4 regions of the Phytopseudomonas argentinensis genome follow, and region 1 is predicted to be linked to each of the others. Evidence: predicted binding sites of a transcription regulator. Region 1 holds the regulator's gene; each other region holds the start of a gene.
What was found. The regulator FliA, encoded in region 1, starts transcription of late flagellar genes. The targets are predictions, from matches to a motif close to CTAAAGTTTNNNNNNNNNNNGCCGNTAA.

Region 2: a site for FliA is predicted at 2,801-2,828, ahead of SA190iCDA_RS07540 (methyl-accepting chemotaxis protein). Genes of this name have one in related genera too.
Region 3: a site for FliA is predicted at 1,800-1,827, ahead of motA (flagellar motor stator protein MotA). Genes of this name have one in related genera too.
Region 4: a site for FliA is predicted at 1,609-1,636, ahead of SA190iCDA_RS17590 (methyl-accepting chemotaxis protein). Genes of this name have one in related genera too.

Annotation. Positions count from the first base shown of each region.
Region 1 is NZ_CP056087.1:3,556,989-3,561,144, forward strand. It holds gene SA190iCDA_RS15880 (chemotaxis protein CheA) at 1-98, opposite strand, end outside; gene SA190iCDA_RS15885 (protein phosphatase CheZ) at 110-898, opposite strand; gene SA190iCDA_RS15890 (chemotaxis response regulator CheY) at 918-1,292, opposite strand; gene fliA (RNA polymerase sigma factor FliA) at 1,490-2,233, opposite strand; gene fleN (flagellar synthesis regulator FleN) at 2,230-3,069, opposite strand; gene flhF (flagellar biosynthesis protein FlhF) at 3,157-4,156, opposite strand, start outside.
Region 2 is NZ_CP056087.1:1,722,979-1,727,134, reverse strand. It holds gene SA190iCDA_RS07550 (hypothetical protein) at 1-60, opposite strand, end outside; gene SA190iCDA_RS07545 (response regulator) at 163-552, opposite strand; gene SA190iCDA_RS07540 (methyl-accepting chemotaxis protein) at 697-2,604, opposite strand; gene SA190iCDA_RS07535 (GFA family protein) at 2,895-3,299, opposite strand; gene SA190iCDA_RS07530 (AEC family transporter) at 3,345-4,156, shown strand, end outside.
Region 3 is NZ_CP056087.1:995,183-999,338, forward strand. It holds gene SA190iCDA_RS04525 (rhodanese-like domain-containing protein) at 1-183, opposite strand, end outside; gene SA190iCDA_RS04530 (HDOD domain-containing protein) at 250-1,761, opposite strand; gene motA (flagellar motor stator protein MotA) at 1,883-2,734, shown strand; gene motB (flagellar motor protein MotB) at 2,740-3,747, shown strand; gene rsgA (small ribosomal subunit biogenesis GTPase RsgA) at 3,776-4,156, opposite strand, start outside.
Region 4 is NZ_CP056087.1:3,908,244-3,912,399, reverse strand. It holds gene SA190iCDA_RS17590 (methyl-accepting chemotaxis protein) at 1-1,567, opposite strand, end outside; gene SA190iCDA_RS17585 (L-talarate/galactarate dehydratase) at 1,825-2,985, opposite strand; gene SA190iCDA_RS17580 (LacI family DNA-binding transcriptional regulator) at 3,268-4,156, opposite strand, start outside.

The DNA.
Region 1 (4,156 bases):
CTTTCCAGCTCCACCAACTGCTCGGACAATTGCTCAAGAATTTCGCCGGCCTCTACCAGGAAATCCTGGAGGATTTCTTCATCGGCGCCGAAGCTCATATGACGTGCTCCTAAAAACCCAGACTGGACAGCAAATCGTCGACGTCGTCTTGGTTCGAGGCGACGTCATCACGCTTATCGGCATGAATCTGCGGACCTTCACCGCGGGACGGATTTTTTTCTTTGTTCTGCTCGGCACGCAGCTCTTCGTGGTTGTGATCGATACCGGCGAAGCGATCGACCTGGCTGGCCATCAGCACCAGCTTCAGCAGATTGCTCTCGACCTCGGTCACCAACTGGGTGACGCGCTTGATCACCTGACCGGTCAGGTCCTGGTAATCCTGCGCCAGCAGAATGTCGTTGAGATGCCCCGACAACTTGCTGGTGTCGCGCTGGCTGCGCGCCAGGAACAGCTCGATACGCTTGGCCAGTTCACGGAACGCCTCGGCACTCATTTCGCGGCGCATGAAGCGCCCCCAATCCTCGGCGAGCGAATCGGCCTCGCTGCTCAGGTCGTTGACCAGCGGCGCACTCTGCTCGACCAGATCCATGGTGCGGTTGGCCGCACGCTCGGTCATGGTGACCACATAGTTCAGGCGCTCGGTCGCATCGGCGATCTGCGAGATTTCACTGGCGTGCGGTACGCGGGGATCGAGCTGAAAGTTGACGATCGCGTTATGCAGCTCACGAGTGAGCTTGCCGACTTCGAGATAAAGACCCCGGTCGCGCGCCTTGTTCAGTTCGTTGATCAGCTGTACGGCTTCGCCAAAGTTGCCTTGCTCGAGGCTGTCGACCAGTTGGCGGGCATTGCTTTTCAGGGTCGACTCGAGGTCAACATCGTTAGATTCATGGTGTTCCATAACAACCTCGCGGCAGACATCAGCCGTTAACCCGCTCGAAGATTTTCTCGATCTTTTCCTTGAGCACCTGAGCGGTGAACGGCTTGACTACATAGCCATTCACACCGGCTTGCGCGGCCTCGATGATCTGATCGCGTTTGGCTTCCGCCGTGACCATCAGCACAGGCAGGTGCTTGAGTCGCTCGTCGGCACGCACGGCGCGCAACAGGTCGATGCCCGTCATGCCCGGCATGTTCCAGTCGGTTACTAGAAAATCGAAGCTGCCGCTCTGCAGCATCGGCAACGCGGTCGTGCCGTCGTCAGCCTCTGCCGTGTTGGTGAACCCCAGATCACGCAAGAGGTTCTTGATGATCCGTCGCATCGTCGAGAAATCATCGACGATGAGGATTTTCATGTTCTTGTCCAAGTCGACCTCCGTACAGTCCTAAAACGCCTGCAACCTTGTGCAGCGCTTATTAATCGTGAAACCGGCCTGGCTGAACGCCGCAATCGATTGCGCTCGGCTTTGCTGCGTTCACTGTGTGCCCCGCCCTGCTGTCCTGCATTTACCACAAGGACTGGCTCGACCAACTCCAGCCCCTGAACAAATTCCTATGCGCGCCACTCCCCTAGCCGCGCTCGCAAACGAGCGGCACACTGGCTATGCAGCTGGCTGACCCGCGACTCACTCACCCCCAGTACCTCGCCGATTTCCTTGAGGTTCAGCTCCTCGTCGTAATACAGCGACAACACCAGCCGCTCACGCTCCGGCAGATTACTGATGGCATCGGCCAACGCGGCCTGGAAACGATTGTCCTCCAGCTCATGCGATGGTCCGTGATGCAGGGAACTCGTGTCTTCCTGCAGCCCGCCGTTCTCGCCTTCCTGCAAGAGGTCGTCGAAACTGAACAGACGGCTGCCCAAAGTGTCGCCAAGAATGCCGTAGTAATCTTCGAGACTCAATTGGAGTTCGGCAGCAACCTCGTGATCTTTAGCGTCGCGACCGGTTCTGGCCTCAATTTTTCGTATCGCATCACTGACCATGCGGCTGTTGCGGTGCACCGAGCGCGGTGCCCAGTCGCCCTTGCGCACTTCGTCGAGCATGGCGCCGCGAATGCGGATGCCGGCAAAGGTCTCGAAACTGGCACCCTTGCCGGCGTCGTACTTACGCGATGCCTCGAGCAAACCGATCATGCCGGCCTGGATCAGATCGTCGACCTGCACGTTGGCCGGCAGGCGGGCCAACAGGTGGTAGGCGATACGTTTTACCAGCGGCGCGTGGCGCTCGATCAACTGATGCTGTGAATCTCGTGCTGTTGCCTTGCTGTACATTCGGAGTCCAGAGGCTGTCGTCATACAGCCGTGTCTGCAGTCGGTTGTTGCACCAGGCGCTCCACGAAAAACTCCAGATGACCACGCGGGTTGGCCGGTAAGGGCCATGCATCGACCTTCTGGGCAATCGCCTTGAACGCCAGCGCGCACTTCGAACGAGGGAACGCCTCATACACCGCACGTTGTTTCTGTACGGCCTTGCGAACCGATTCGTCGTAGGGAACCGCGCCGACATACTGCAGCGCGACATCCAGAAAACGGTCGGTCACCTTGGTCAGCTTAGCAAACAGATTGCGACCTTCCTGGGGGCTGTGCGCCATGTTGGCGAGCACCCGGAAACGGCTCATGCCGTGGTCGCGATTGAGCAGCTTGATCAGCGCGTAGGCATCGGTGATGGAGGTCGGTTCATCGCACACCACTACCAGCACTTCCTGGGCGGCGCGCACGAAGCTGACCACCGAATCGCCGATGCCGGCAGCGGTGTCGACGATCAGCACGTCGAGGTTGTCGCTGATGTCGCTGAAGGCCTGGATCAGGCCGGCATGCTGCATGGGCGTGAGCTGCACCATGGCCTGGGTGCCGGAGGCCGCGGGCACGATACGAATGCCACCAGGGCCCTGCAATACCACGTCGCGCAGATCACATTGGCCGTCGATGACGTCGGCCAGGGTGCGTTTGGCGGTCAGGCCGAGCAACACGTCGACGTTGGCCAGGCCAAGGTCGGCATCCATGAGCATGACGCGCCGACCGAGATCGGCGAGCGCCAGTGACAAATTCACCGACACATTGGTCTTGCCAACGCCGCCTTTGCCGCCGGTCACCGCGATCACCTGTACGGGATGCATACCCATGTTATCTATACACCTTATCTAACTTCACTGTGGGCCCTGGGGCCATTGTGCGCTGTAGCGGCGAGCACGACCAGCGCTTCGCCACACTCAACCCGTTCAACCGGCCTGCCTGGCCGGGTTCTGATAGAGCCCGGCGAACATGTCGGCCATCGTATCCTCGCTCGGCTCATCGGGTGCCTGCAGGCCAACGGCGCGACTGACCAGCTGGTGGCTGCGCGGCACGTGCACGTCATCCGGAATGCGCGGACCATCTGCCAGGTAGGCTACCGGCAGGCGGTGGCCAATAGCCAGGCCCAAGACCTCGCCCATGCTGGCAGCTTCGTCCAGTTTACTCAGAATGCAGCCGGCCAGCCCACAGCGCTTGTAGCTGTGATAGGCCGCCTTGAGCACCTGGGCCTGGCTGGTAGCGGCCAGCACCAGGTAATTGCGGGCATTGATGCCGCGACTGGCCAGCGCCTCGAGTTGCATGCGCAGCGCCGGATCGTTGGCGGGCAGGCCGGCGGTGTCGATCAGCACCACGCGCTTGCGAGCCAGTGGCGCCAGGGCCTGGGTCAGCGACTGCCCGGGGTCGACCTGGGTCACCGAGACGCCAAGAATCCGTCCCAGGGTCTTGAGCTGCTCCTGGGCACCGATGCGGTAGCTGTCCATGCTCACCAGGGCGATGCTGGCGGCGCCGTACTTGAGTACGTAGCGAGCGGCCAGCTTGGCCAGGGTGGTGGTCTTGCCCATGCCGGCCGGGCCGACCAGGGCGATCACGCCGCCCTCTTCCATCGGTTCCTGCTTGGGCGTCTGAATCGAATGGGCGAGGTGCGCCAGCACCATGCGCCAGGCCTGGCGCTGATCGGCGATCGACGCCACGCGCTCGAGCAGCGTGCGCGCCAGTTCGGCGGGCAGCCCCATACGCTGCAGGCGACGCCACAAGGTGGCCTGCTGTGGACGCCGGGCCTGCATCTGCCCCCAGGCCATCGAACCCATCTGCATTTCGATCAACTCACGCAGGCCATGCAGTTCGGAGCGCATGGAATCCAGCGCCGACTGATCAACCGAGGCCGCAGCCGGCTTCTGCTGCTGGCGCTGCAACACGGCATCCAGGCTG
Region 2 (4,156 bases), 1.8 Mb from region 1:
GCTTGCGCCGCTGCGCCCACAGGCGATGGTGTTCGAGGAGGGCGAGAAGTGAATGGCCAAGGTGACATCTCCAGCAGTCAAACGGGGCGGCGATTTTACATATCCGCTGCGTTTTCTGCGCCCTCGGCTGTCGTGCTGCACGCCAGGGGTGCGACGACTGGGTCAGCTGCGGGGGATACCGGGCCGTTGCGCCTTGCCTGGGGTCATCGTCGCGCACATGGCGAGCAACTGGCTGACGCTCCAGGGCTTGGGGATCACGGCCACGTTGAGGCCGTCGAAATCGCTGGTGCCTTCCAGGAAGCCCGAGGAGATGATGATCGGCAGGTCCGGGAAACGGTCACGTATCAGGTGGGCGAGAAAGATCCCGTCGATGTCGCCGGGCATGCTGAAATCGGTGAGCACCATGTCCACCTGGCCGTCGCTGCTGGAGAGGTAATCCCAGGCGTCGTCAGCACAGGGGAAGGCTTTGACCTCATGGCCTTCATCTTCGAAGATTTCCACAAGCAGCTCTCTGATCGAGCGTTCGTCTTCGGCTATGACTATCAATGGCATTGCAGGGATCCAGCAGTAAGGGTCAGGCTCTGACCGGCGCCGCCGGGCAAGATTTCATTAATTTTTCATGGCGTCGACTGGCGGCATTCGCCAGGCTGGGTCGTGGCCCGCCAGATCGGCGGGCAACGGGTCGCCAGGGCCCGATCAGGCCAGGCGGAAGCGGCTCACCAGTTTCTGCTGGTGATCGGCCAGGCGCGCCAGCTCCTGGCTGGTCACGGCGGTCTGCTCGGCACCGGAGCTGACCTGGATGGCCACGTCGTTGATCTCCACCACGTTGCGGTTGATGTCCTCGGCCACCGCGCTCTGCTCTTCGGCGGCGGCGGCGATCTGCATGTTGCGGTCGCTGATGCTGGACACCCCCGAGGCGATCTCGGCCAGCAGGTCGCCGGCGCGCTCGATGTTGCTGGCGCCGGCACGGGCCTTGCCGAGGGTTTCCTGCATGGACTGGGTGGCCAGGTCGGAGCCGCGCTGCAGGTTGGCGATCATCTCCTGGATGTTGCCGGTGGACTCCTGGGTCTTCTGCGCCAGGGTACGCACCTCGGAGGCCACCACCGCGAAGCCGCGGCCGTGATCACCGGCGCGCGCCGCTTCGATGGCCGCGTTGAGGGCCAGCAGGTTGGTCTGGTCGGCGATGCCGCGAATCACGTCGAGCACCGAGGAGATCGAGTCGCTCTCCTGCTTGAGGTCGCCGATGATGCGCGCGGTATCGTCGGCCTGGGTCGACAGTTCACGGATCACCTCGACGGTGCGCTCGATTTCCTGGCGGCCCTGGGTGGTGTTGACGTTGACCTGGCGCGACATTTCCGCGGCATCGTTGGTGCTCTGCGCCACCTCGCGCACCGTGGCGCTCATCTCGTTGATGGCGGTGACCACCAGCTCGGTGCCCTGGCGCTGGCGCTCCAGGCTGTTGCTGGTCTGCAGGGTCACGGCCGAGCACTCCTCGGCGGCGGTAGCGACCTGGGCGGTGGCCGAGCCGATTTGCTGGACGATCTGCGTCAGTTCCTCGGCCATGATGTTGAGGTTGCGGGTGATCTCGCCGAACTCGTCCTTGCCGACGTAGGCCGAACGGGCGGTCAGGTCGCGCTGGGACAGCGACAGCAGGGCACGGTTGGCCTCGCCCACGGCCAGCTTGATGTTGTGGATGATCAGGTAGGACAGCACGGCCACCACGACCATGGCGACCAGCACGCCGATGGCCGTCATCCACAGCATGGTCGAGGCCTTGGCCCGCGCCTGGGCGGCCAGGTCGCCGACGCTCTGCCCCAGCTCGCTTTCCACTTCGCCCATCAGGTCGATGCGGTTGGTGGAAGTCTGGAACCAGTCGGTGGCCTTGACGCCCAGCGGCTGGCCGAGCGGGGTTTCGAAGGCCAGTTTCTGCAGGCGTGCCACTTCGAGGCCACTGGGCTGCTGCATTTTCTCATCGAGCTTGCCCACGAATTCGGCCGAGGCATTGCGGCGAAAGCCCTCCGAATAGGCGGTGAACTCGCCCAGGTTGCGGCTGAAGGTGGAGAGCAGCTCGGCGTCGAAACGATCCTGGTTGAATACCACGCCGAGCATGGCGCGCTCGCGGCCGGCACGCTCCTTCATTTCGATGAACTGGTTGAGCGACGACAGGGCGCGCGACAACGTCGGGTCGGTGACCGAACGCTCGACGGCATGGGTATAGCCGATCAGCTTGCGGATGATATCGGTGAAGCGGGCACCGGATTCGCGGTTGTTGATCGCCAGCTTGTCGATCTGCCCACGCATGGCATCCAGCCCGCCCAGGGTGGCCAGCGCTTCATCCAGCCCGGCATCGGCGCTGCCGGCCAGGGTGCGCGCATCGGCCAGGGCGGTGTCGGTCTGGCCGCGCATGTGCAGCAGCACGTCCTGCATGGTCTTGCCCTGGCTGCCCAGGAACACGCCACTGGCGCCACGCTCGCGCTGCAACACGGTAATCAGCTGGCTGACCTTCTGCGCGACGACGCTGGCCTCCTGGGTGTGGTCCATCTCCTGAAGCGTCTGGTAGCTGTCGTTGACCTCCAGGGCGGCGAGCCAGAGAAAGCCCAGCAGCGGGCAGGCGAGGATCAGCAGGAGCTTGAGGCTCAACGGGATGTTTCTGAGCACGGTGTGTCACCTATTCAAGATACTTCGGCAGTTCGATAGCGAAGCGAAAGAGTTGCCTGTTGTCACGCCGTCTGCGCGGCACGTTGAACAGGGGGACGCATGTGGCATGCGGCACGGTAGGCAATAGACGAGTACAAAGGGGTAATCGGCGCGCGACATTCATTCTTTAATCAGGGCCGGCGCGCCAGCTAATGCCGGCCGACCGCTTACCGTCGCGGCTTACTTGACCTGCCGCGCTAGTCGATGTGCTCCTGCTGTTCCTGCGGCAGCCGGGGGTCGACCGCCAGCCAGGGCAGGCGGCTCTGGGTCCAGATATGCCGGTCGGCGGCGGCGTGTTCGGGGTGATCCAGGGTGGCGACGGTCACGTCCAGGCTGTGCGGGCTCAAGCTGGTGAACAGCGCCAGGTGAGCGCCGCAGGTCGGGCAGAAATAGCGCTCGCAGCTCGGCGAGGAGGCGAAGCGCGCCGGCTCGCCATGCAGCCAGGTAAAGGCGGCCAGCGGCACGGTGATCCAGGTCACCAGGATGCCGCCGGTGCTGCGCCGGCAGATCGAACAGTGACAGTGGGCGATATCGCGCAACGGTGCCCGGAACTGGTAACGCAAGGCCCCGCACTGGCAGCCGCCCTGATGCAGATCGCTCATTTTCACTCTCCTTGAAACGCCGTGATGTCCCGGCTTGCCTGATCGATCGGTACTGGCGAAGATGCACCCTCACCACCACCGGGGGCTCCCGTGACCGACCTGCTCTTGGCCCTCTGGCCACTCTTCGCGCTGATCGTCGGCGGCTACGTGCTCAGCCGTCGCGGCTTCCCCAACGAAGCCTTCTGGCCGGGCGCCGAACGCCTCAACTACTTCATCCTGTTCCCCGCGCTGCTGTTCAACAGCCTGGCCACCGCGCCGCTGGACAACCCGCAGCTGCCGCGCATGGCCCTGGCCGTGCTGCTCGGCCTGGGCATCGCCTGGCTGGCCCTGCTGATCGTACGCCGCCTGCGCGGCTGGCCGGCGGCACGCTTCGGCGCCTTCAGCCAGGGCATCCTGCGCTTCAACACCTACCTGGGCCTGGCCGCCGTGGGCAGCCTGTTCGGCCAGCCGGGCCTGACCCTGGCCGCCTTGATGCTGGCGCTGATGGTGCCGGCCGTCAACGTGCTGTCGGTCTGGTCGCTGACCGCCGAGCGCGGGGTCAGCGCACGCGGCCTGCTGCTGCCGATCCTCCGCAACCCGCTGATCCTGGCCTGCCTGGCCGGTGCGCTGGTCAACCTGAGCGGCCTGGGCTTGCCCGGCGGCAGCGGCCGGCTGCTCAGCCTGCTCGCCGCCGCCAGCCTGCCGCTGGGCCTGCTGTGCGTGGGCGCCGCGCTGAAGCCCGAACAGCTGGGCGGCGAGGTGCCGGCCCTGGCCTGGAACAGCCTGCTGCGCCTGCTGCTGATGCCGCTGCTGGCCCTGGCGGTGGCCTACGGCCTGCAACTGCCGACCATGGAAAGCACCGTGCTGGTGCTGTTCTT
Region 3 (4,156 bases), 2.5 Mb from region 1:
GCCGGGTGCCGGCGGCTTGCCGGACTGGGTGCGTTTGCCGTCGACGAAGCGGGCGCCGGGAATGTGGCCGTCCAGATAACGCGGGTGGCTGCTCAGGTCGACCAGGATCAGCTCGGGCGCTTGCAGTCGCGGGGCGAGATCCGCCGGCTCGATGACCAGCGGCAGTTCGTCGAAGGCTGTCATACAGGCCTCGTTGGCGGAATTAAGAGCACGATTGTAGCGCAGAAGAATGCCGGAAAACGGCGGAGCTCAACGCTGACGTTTGCTGAAGGTGTCCAGCGCACGCTCGATGCATTGCGTGGTTTTGGTGAAGGCCTGCACGACGGTGTCACCGATCGGCTGGCCACTCTGGTCGGCGAACAGCAGCATCACCACCCGTTCGTTGCTGGCCAGGGAGCGAATCAGCAGGTGTTCGCTGGGCAGCAGGGCTTTCAGGTCGCCGGGCAGCAGGGCGGAAAATTGCGCGATGTTGGCTGGCGTGAGGCGCAGTTGCGCGGGCTTCTGCAGCAGGCGACGCAGCACCTGGCTTTGCGCCGGGTCGAGGGTCAGGCCGCTGGCGCTGGCGGCCACGCCGGCATGCTGCTGCAGCTGCAGGCGCGTGTGGGTGCGGTCGGCGAGCAGCATCATTACCCGTGACAAGCCGGCGGCCTGCAGCGCCTGGCGGGCGCAGGTGGTGAGTTGCTGCACATTGTTGAATGCCGAAGGCTGGGCGAGCAGTTGGGTGCACAGCTGCCGCCAGTCAGCGACCTGCGGCGCCGGTGCCGGCTTGCGCGCTTGAACGTGGCGGGCATTCCACGGCCACAGCAGGGCTTCGGCGGGGTGCCAGAGACCGACGGTATCCAGTTGCCGTGCGCTGTGCGCCGCGTTCTGGTGGATCTGCTGTTGCAGGTCGGCCAGCGGCAGCTGCAGGTACAGGCTGTTGAGCCCGTGCCAGCGCCTGGTGTGGCTGCCGCTCCAGGCGTTGTGGGCCGATACGGCGATCACGTTGGCCAGCAGGATGCTGTTGGCGGGCTGGGTGAGCCAGCGCTGCAGGGCCGGATCGGCGTCCAGCTCCTGCTGCTGGCGCAACGGCTCGTCATGGCGACGCGCCAGGTACAGCGCCTTGCCCAGCAGCCGGCGGTCATCGATCAGCAGGCGATAGCCCTGAACGATCCAGGCCGGCAGCCGCCAGCGCTCGGCCAGCGCCAGGCACAAGTCGAACAGCGAAACGCCGAGCATGTCGCGCTCGACCTTGACCGGCGGCTCGCCGTCTATCAGCACCCGTTGTTCCCAGGCTTCGAACAGATGGGGGTGGGCGGCCAGCAGGGCCCAGACCGGCGACAGGAACAGCAGGCTGCCCCAGTGGATTTCCTGCCACAGGCGCGCCAGGCGTGCGGCGAACAAGCCATTGGCCTGGTAGGCGGCGTGCTGGCTGATCAGCTGGATCTGCCGCAGGGGCAAGGGGATGTCGGCGAGCGCCCGGGCCGGTAGGCGAGCCAGCAGCTCTTCGGCGCGCTTGAGGCCCAGGCGGGTCAGTGCCGTTTCCAGGCTTTCCGCCGCTTCCCCCAGGGCGCTGCCCTTGCCGTTGGCCTCGCGCAGCACGCTGAGCACCAGCGCCGGGCTGTCCTGCATCAGGTCGGCGATTTCGCGCAGCGAGCGGCGGCTGTCGCCCAGGGCGCGGCGAACCTGCTGGTGATGATCGGTCGCGATGGGCAATAGCTGCCCGTCCAGCTGCTTGAGCCAGGCCTCGAGGGTGCGCGGTAACGGCGTGCTTGCGACCATGGGGCTGTGCCAGAATGGCTTTTTTTAGACTTAACTGACTATAGTCTGGCGTATCTCTTCCGATAAGTAGAAGGGGATTCGCGCGGTCGCCCTTTCTTTTCACCTGCTCAAGTTTCCTTCTATGGCCAAAATCATCGGCATCATCGTTGTATTCGCTTGCGTACTCGGCGGTTTCGTCGCGTCCGGGGGCAAGATCATGGCATTGGTACACCCCTTCGAGGTGCTGATCATCGGCGGGGCTGCCCTGGGCGCCTTCCTGCAGTCCAACCCGGGCAGCATGTTCATGACCGTCTTCAAGAAGTCCCTGAAGATGTTCAAGTCGCGCTTCACCCACGACTATTATCTGGAAGTGCTGCGCCTGCTCTACGAGATCCTCAACAAGGCGCGTCGCGAGGGCATGATGGCCATCGAGGCCGACCTCGAAGACCCGGCGGCGAGCCCGATCTTCAGCAAGTACCCGGCGGTGCTGGGGGACGAGCGGATGGTCGCGTTCATCTGCGATTACCTGCGCATCATGTCCTCGGGCAACATGGCGCCCCACGAGCTCGAAGGCCTGTTCGACATGGAACTGGTGGGCCTCAAGGAGGAGCTGGAGCATCCTGCCCACGCCGTGGCGAAGGTCGCCGACGGCATGCCGGCGATGGGGATCGTCGCCGCGGTACTGGGGATCGTGATCACCATGTCGATCCTGGCCGAAGCGGATAACGCCCAGATCGGTGAGAAGGTCGGTACCGCGCTGGTCGGTACCTTCCTCGGCATTCTCGCTTCCTACGGTTTCTTCGGCCCGCTGGCCGGCGCGCTCGAACACGACGCCAAGGAAGAACTGAACGTCTACGAGGCCATCAAGGCCGGCCTGGTGGCTTCCGCCTCCGGCATGCCGCCGTCGCTGGCCGTGGAATTCTCGCGCAAGACCTTGTACCCGGCGCACCGCCCAAGCTTCAGCGAGCTTGAACAGGCCATGCGCGGAAGCTAAGCACCATGGAAAACAACCAGCCGATTATCGTCAAACGGGTCAAGAAGGTTGCCGGCGGCCATCACGGTGGCGCCTGGAAGATCGCCTTTGCCGACTTCGCCACGGCGATGATGGCCTTCTTCATGGTGATGTGGCTGATGTCCTCGGCCACCCCCGAGCAGAAAAAGCTGATTTCCGGTTACTTCAAGGATCCCATCGGCTTTTCCGAGAGTGCCAGCCCCTACGTGATCGATCTGGGTGGCTCGCCGACGCCGTCGCCGGATCGCACCCTCAACGAGCAGCCCCAGGAATCACCGGGCGACCAGGCGGATACCGAACCCAAGGACCCCGCCGAGCTGGATGCCGAGCAGGCCGAGGCCAAGGCCGAGGAAGTCGAGCGCGAGCGCCTGGAGTTGCTGTTGCAGGAGTTGCAGAACAAGGTCGAACTGGACCCGCAGTTGCAGCGCTTCAAGGATCAGATTCTCTTCGAGATCACCCAGGACGGCCTGCGCATCCAGATCGTCGATGCCGAGAACCGGCCCATGTTCGCCCTCGGCAGCGCGCAGTTGCAGCCGTATTTCGAGGACATCCTGTTTGCCCTGACCGACACCATCAAGGCGGTACCCAACAAGATCAGCATCAGTGGGCATACCGACGCCAAGCCTTTTGCCGGTGCTGGTGGCTTCGGCAACTGGGAGTTGTCGGCCAACCGCGCCAACGCGGCGCGGCGCGTGCTGGTCGCGGCGGGCTACGAAGACGCGCAGGTGGCGAGGGTGGTCGGCTATGCCTCATCGGCACTGTTCGACCGTGACGATCCGTTCAACCCGGTCAACCGGCGTATCGATATCGTGGTGCTGAACAAGAAGGCGCAGCGCGACATCGAGGGCGAGCAGAGCGGTGGCGCGCTGGCGCCCGATCCCGCGCCGGCGGCCGGCGCCGCACCAGCCGGCGAGCCGCTGTCCAATGACCAGCTGCGAGAACGGCTGAATATCTTCGAGGATGGCGCGCTGAAGGTCGATCAGCCGGTCGAGTGATCGACCGGCGTCCCGGTGTGCTGGCCGATCAGTACTCCGGTTCCGGCAGGCTGGCCAGGATGTGCCGGTAGCTGTTCATTCGCTGGGGCTGGATGCGCCCTTCTTCCAGTGCCTTGAGCAAGGCGCAGCCGGGCTCCCGATCATGCTTGCAGTCGCGGAAACGGCAATGACCGAGCAGGTCGGCGAACTCGATGAAACCCGCCTCCACATCGTCACGGCTGACGTGGCCGAGGCCGAACTCGCGGATACCCGGTGAGTCGATCAGCTGGCCGCCGCCGGGGAAATGGAACAGTCGCGCGGTGGTGGTGGTGTGGGTGCCCTTGCCGGTCAGTTCCGACAACGCGCCGACCCGGGTGTCGACCCCCGGCAGCAGGCTGTTGACCAGCGACGACTTGCCCACCCCGGACTG
Region 4 (4,156 bases), 350 kb from region 1:
CTTTCGACACCCAGCTGTTGTTCACCGGGCAATAGCCCCTGGTGTCGACGATAAAGGTCACGATGCCGCCGTGGGTACCCTTGGTCAGCCGGTCGATCTCTTCCTGGCAGATTTGCGCGAAGCGCTCGGTGTAGCCCGTCATGTACTGCTTCGGGTCGGTATTGGGAATCAGCTTGTAGTTCTGGTCGAACAGGTTGACGCCTTCGCGCTGCAGTGTCGCCAGGCGCGCCTGCAGGGCGTCGCGGCACTGTGTGGCGCGGGTGATGGCGGCATCGAGTTCGCCCTCGCCGAGCACGAAGCGGCCCAGCAGCGTTTGCACCCGCTCGGCAACGGCGGACAGGTCGCGGGTGGCCGTGGCTGACCGCTGCATGCGCTGGTCGATGGCCTGGCTGTCGGCATGGATCTGGGTGACGCGGTCATTGATACCGGTATTGGCGTCGGCCACCTGCTGGATGTGCTCGGCGATCTCCGCCAGCTTGCCGTTGGTGGATTCGAAATCGCTGATCATGGTCTCGAAGTGACCGGTGGCCCTTTCCACCACCACCTGGGTTTCCCGGGCGCTCTGGCTGATGCGCGCGGTCTGCTCGTGGGTGGTGCTGACTTCCTTGAGCATGGCGTCGATGTTCTGCGAGATGTCGCCCGTGGCGCGGCTGACGTTCTGCGCCAGGGTGCGAACCTCGTCGGCGACAACCGCGAAGCCGCGGCCGCTTTCCCCGGCACGGGCCGCTTCGATGGCCGCGTTGAGGGCCAGCAGGTTGGTCTGCGAGGAAATCTGCTGGATCAGGCCGACCACCGACTTGATATTCGAGGAACGCTCGTTGAGCGCCGAGACCAGGGTGCTGAATTCGTTGAGGCTGGTGGAAATGGCGCTGATGTTGCCGGTGACTTCCAGCAGTTCGGCGTAGGAGTCCTGGGCCATGCTCAGGTTGTGGGCGGTGGTGCCGGAGATCGCCTGGGTCTGCTGCGACACCTCTTCGATGCGGCCCACCGCACTGTTGCTCTCGCTCATCACTTCGTTGGCGAAGCGTGCCTGGTGGGTGGCGCTGTCGCTGGAGTCGCTGATGTTCTTCAGCGAACGGGCGGACTCGACGGCGATTTGTACGGTCAGCGCCTGCACGTTGCTGATGATCTCGCGCTGCTTGGCCAGGAAGCGGTTGCAGGTGCTTGCCAGGGTGCGGATTTCATCGTGGGTGAGCAGGGGCAGGTCGCGGGACAGGTCGCCTTCACCGCTGGCGATTTCTTCCAGGGCGCGGGTCATGTTGTCGACCGGGCGCACGATCAGGTGGCGGAAATACCAGACCATGAAGCTGACCATGCCCAGGGTGAAGATCGCGCTGAGCGCCAGGGCGGTGCCGAGGGTGTCGAGCTTGCCTTCGACCTGCTTGAGCAGCACCGGGTCGAGTTGCGCACCGTGCAGCAGTTGCACGATGTCGGCCCGCAGGCTGAGGGCCACCCAGACCAGCAGGCCGCTGACCAGCACCAGCAGGAACAGGCTGGATAATTTCTTGGTCAGGGTATCGAAAAAGTGCATCTCGATCGAATCGTACAGCGACTTCAACGACTGCATGCTGCAGCTCCTGGCAGAGAAAAATCCTTGGAATTTTTATTACTTCGACCGGCCGGGCGGAACCTTTAACTAAAAAAGCGCCTGGTTCGCCGACGTTACGCGCGAGATTCGCACAAGACCCCGCGAGGGCGCGCAGTGTAGTGCCTCCCATGTTGCGGATAAAGAGCTCAGCATACAAAAAAATGACGTCAATCCACCTTTGCTAAAATACCGCTGCCGACGCCGTGCCGATAGCGGCTTTCCCTAAGGGCAAGGCGTCAGGCGCGCCTGCCGAACTCTGCCTGCTGGGCGGTCCAGCCGGCCACCCGCTCGCTGAGCGAGAGGCCCAGGCCAGGGCGGTTCGGCACCCGCATGCGGCCGTCGCGGGTTTCCAGGCGCTCATTGAACAGCGGCTCGAGCCATTCGAAATGCTCCACCCAAGGCTCGGAGGGGTAGGTGGCGGCCAGGTGCACGTGCAATTCCATGGCGAAGTGGGGGGCGAGCATCAGCCCGGCCTGTTCGGCCATGGCGGCGATCTTCAGGAACGGGGTGATGCCGCCCACCCGCGGCGCATCGGGCATCAGGTAGTCGGCGCCACGGATTTTGATGAACTCGGCGTGCTCGGCGACGCTGGTGAGCATCTCGCCGGTGGCGATCGGGGTGTCGAATGCGCCGGCCAGGGCGGCGTGGCCCTCGGCGTCGTAGCAGTCCAGCGGCTCCTCGATCCATACCAGGTTAAACTCTTCGAAGCGCCGGCACATGCGCTGGGCAGTGGGGCGATCCCATTGCTGGTTGGCGTCGACCATCAGCGGGAAATCGTCACCCAGGTGCTGACGGATGGTGGCGACACGGTGCAGGTCGAGAGCCGCGTCGGGCTGGCCGACTTTCAGCTTGATGCCGCCGATGCCTTTCTCCCGAGACAGGTCGGTGTTGACCTTCAGCTGATCCAGTGGCGTGTGCAGGAAGCCCCCGGAGGTGTTGTAGCAGCGCACCGAGTCGCGCTGGGCGCCGAGCAGGCGGGCCAGGGACAGGTTGGCGCGCCTGGCTTTCAGGTCCCACAGGGCCACGTCGAAGGCGCCGATGGCCTGGGTCGACAGGCCGCTGCGGCCCACCGAGGCGCCGGCCCAGCACAGTTTGGTCCAGAGTTTCTGGATGTCGCTGGGGTTCTCGCCGAGCAGCGCCGGGGCGATCTCCCGGGCATGGGCGAACTGGCCGGGCCCGCCGGCGCGTTTCGAGTAGCTGAAGCCCAGGCCGCGATGGCCGTCCTTGCTCTCGATCTCCACGAACAGCATGGCGATCTCGGTCATCGGCTTCTGCCGGCCGGTCAGCACCTTGGCATCGCTGATCGGGTTGGCCAGGGGCAGAAACACCGAGGCGATGCGCACCAAGGCGATCTGATCCTGGTCGGCGCTGCCTTGGGGGAGGGTGTGTTCACTCATGTGGATTACCTCGCTTGACGTTCTTGTTGGGGCCGCCAGGTGATGCAAGCGCTGGCGTGAAGGCGGACGTTAGGCTGATTAGCTAATCATTCAAGCGATTGGGCGGGGCTTCAGGACTGCAATAAGGCAGGAGCGGGCATTGAGCTTCAACCCGCAAGCCTCAAGCTGCAAGAAGAAGCTAGAGCACTGCGGACTGCTTGTAGCATGGAGCTTGCAGCTTGCGGCTGCTCCCGCCCGCAATCAGCCAAGCACTGAAGTCGGGCTGGAAATATGAGTCGGCTCTCAAGCGCTCTGTCGCTCGACGATGCTGAAGCCCGTATCGATGCGCACCTTCACCGGCTCTTCGTGGGGATGGTCGAGGCGCTGCAGCAGGGCGTGCGCCGCCTGCAGGCCGATCTCGGCGCCGTTGACGCGCACCGTGGAAAGCGACGGCTGCAGGTGCGCCGCGATGTTCAGGTCGCCAAAACCCATCACCGCCAGGTCGTCGGGCACCCGGATGCCGTGCTCGGCGGCTTCCACCAGCACGCCATGGGCGAGGGTGTCGGAGCTGCACACCAGCACCTCGGGGCGCTCGCCGGCGGTCAGCAGGCGCCGTAGCCCCTCGCGGCCCAGATCGACCGTCGCCGGTGGTGGCAGCACCACCCGGGGCCCATCGGCGACGCCCTGGCGGGCCAGTTCCTCGACCAGGCTGTCGCAGCGCCGCTGGCCACGGGGGTCGTCCAGGGTCAACACGGCGAAACGCCGGTAGCCCTTGGCCGTCAGGTAGCGGGCGATGGCGGCGCCGACCGCTTCGTGGGAAAAGCCCACCAGCATGTCCAGCGGGCGTGGCGCCAGGTCCCAGGATTCGACGATGGCGATGCCCGAGCGCGACAGGCGCGTGCGGCTGGCCTTGGTGTGCAACGTGCCGGTAAGCACGATGCCGTCGGGACGGCGGCGCAGGATGGTGTCGAGCAGCTGTTCCTCGCGCTCGGCGCTGTAGTTGGTCAGCCCGATCAGGGTTTCGTGGCCGGCTTCGGTGAGGGTGCCGATCAGCGCCTGCACGGTGTCGGCGAAGATCGAGTTGGCCACGGTCGGCACCAGCAGGGAAACCAGCCGGCTGCGCTGCGCGCTGGGGGCGGTGAGCATCGCCGGCAGGTAGCCGGTCTGCTGCACGGCGCGAAAGACCTTTTCG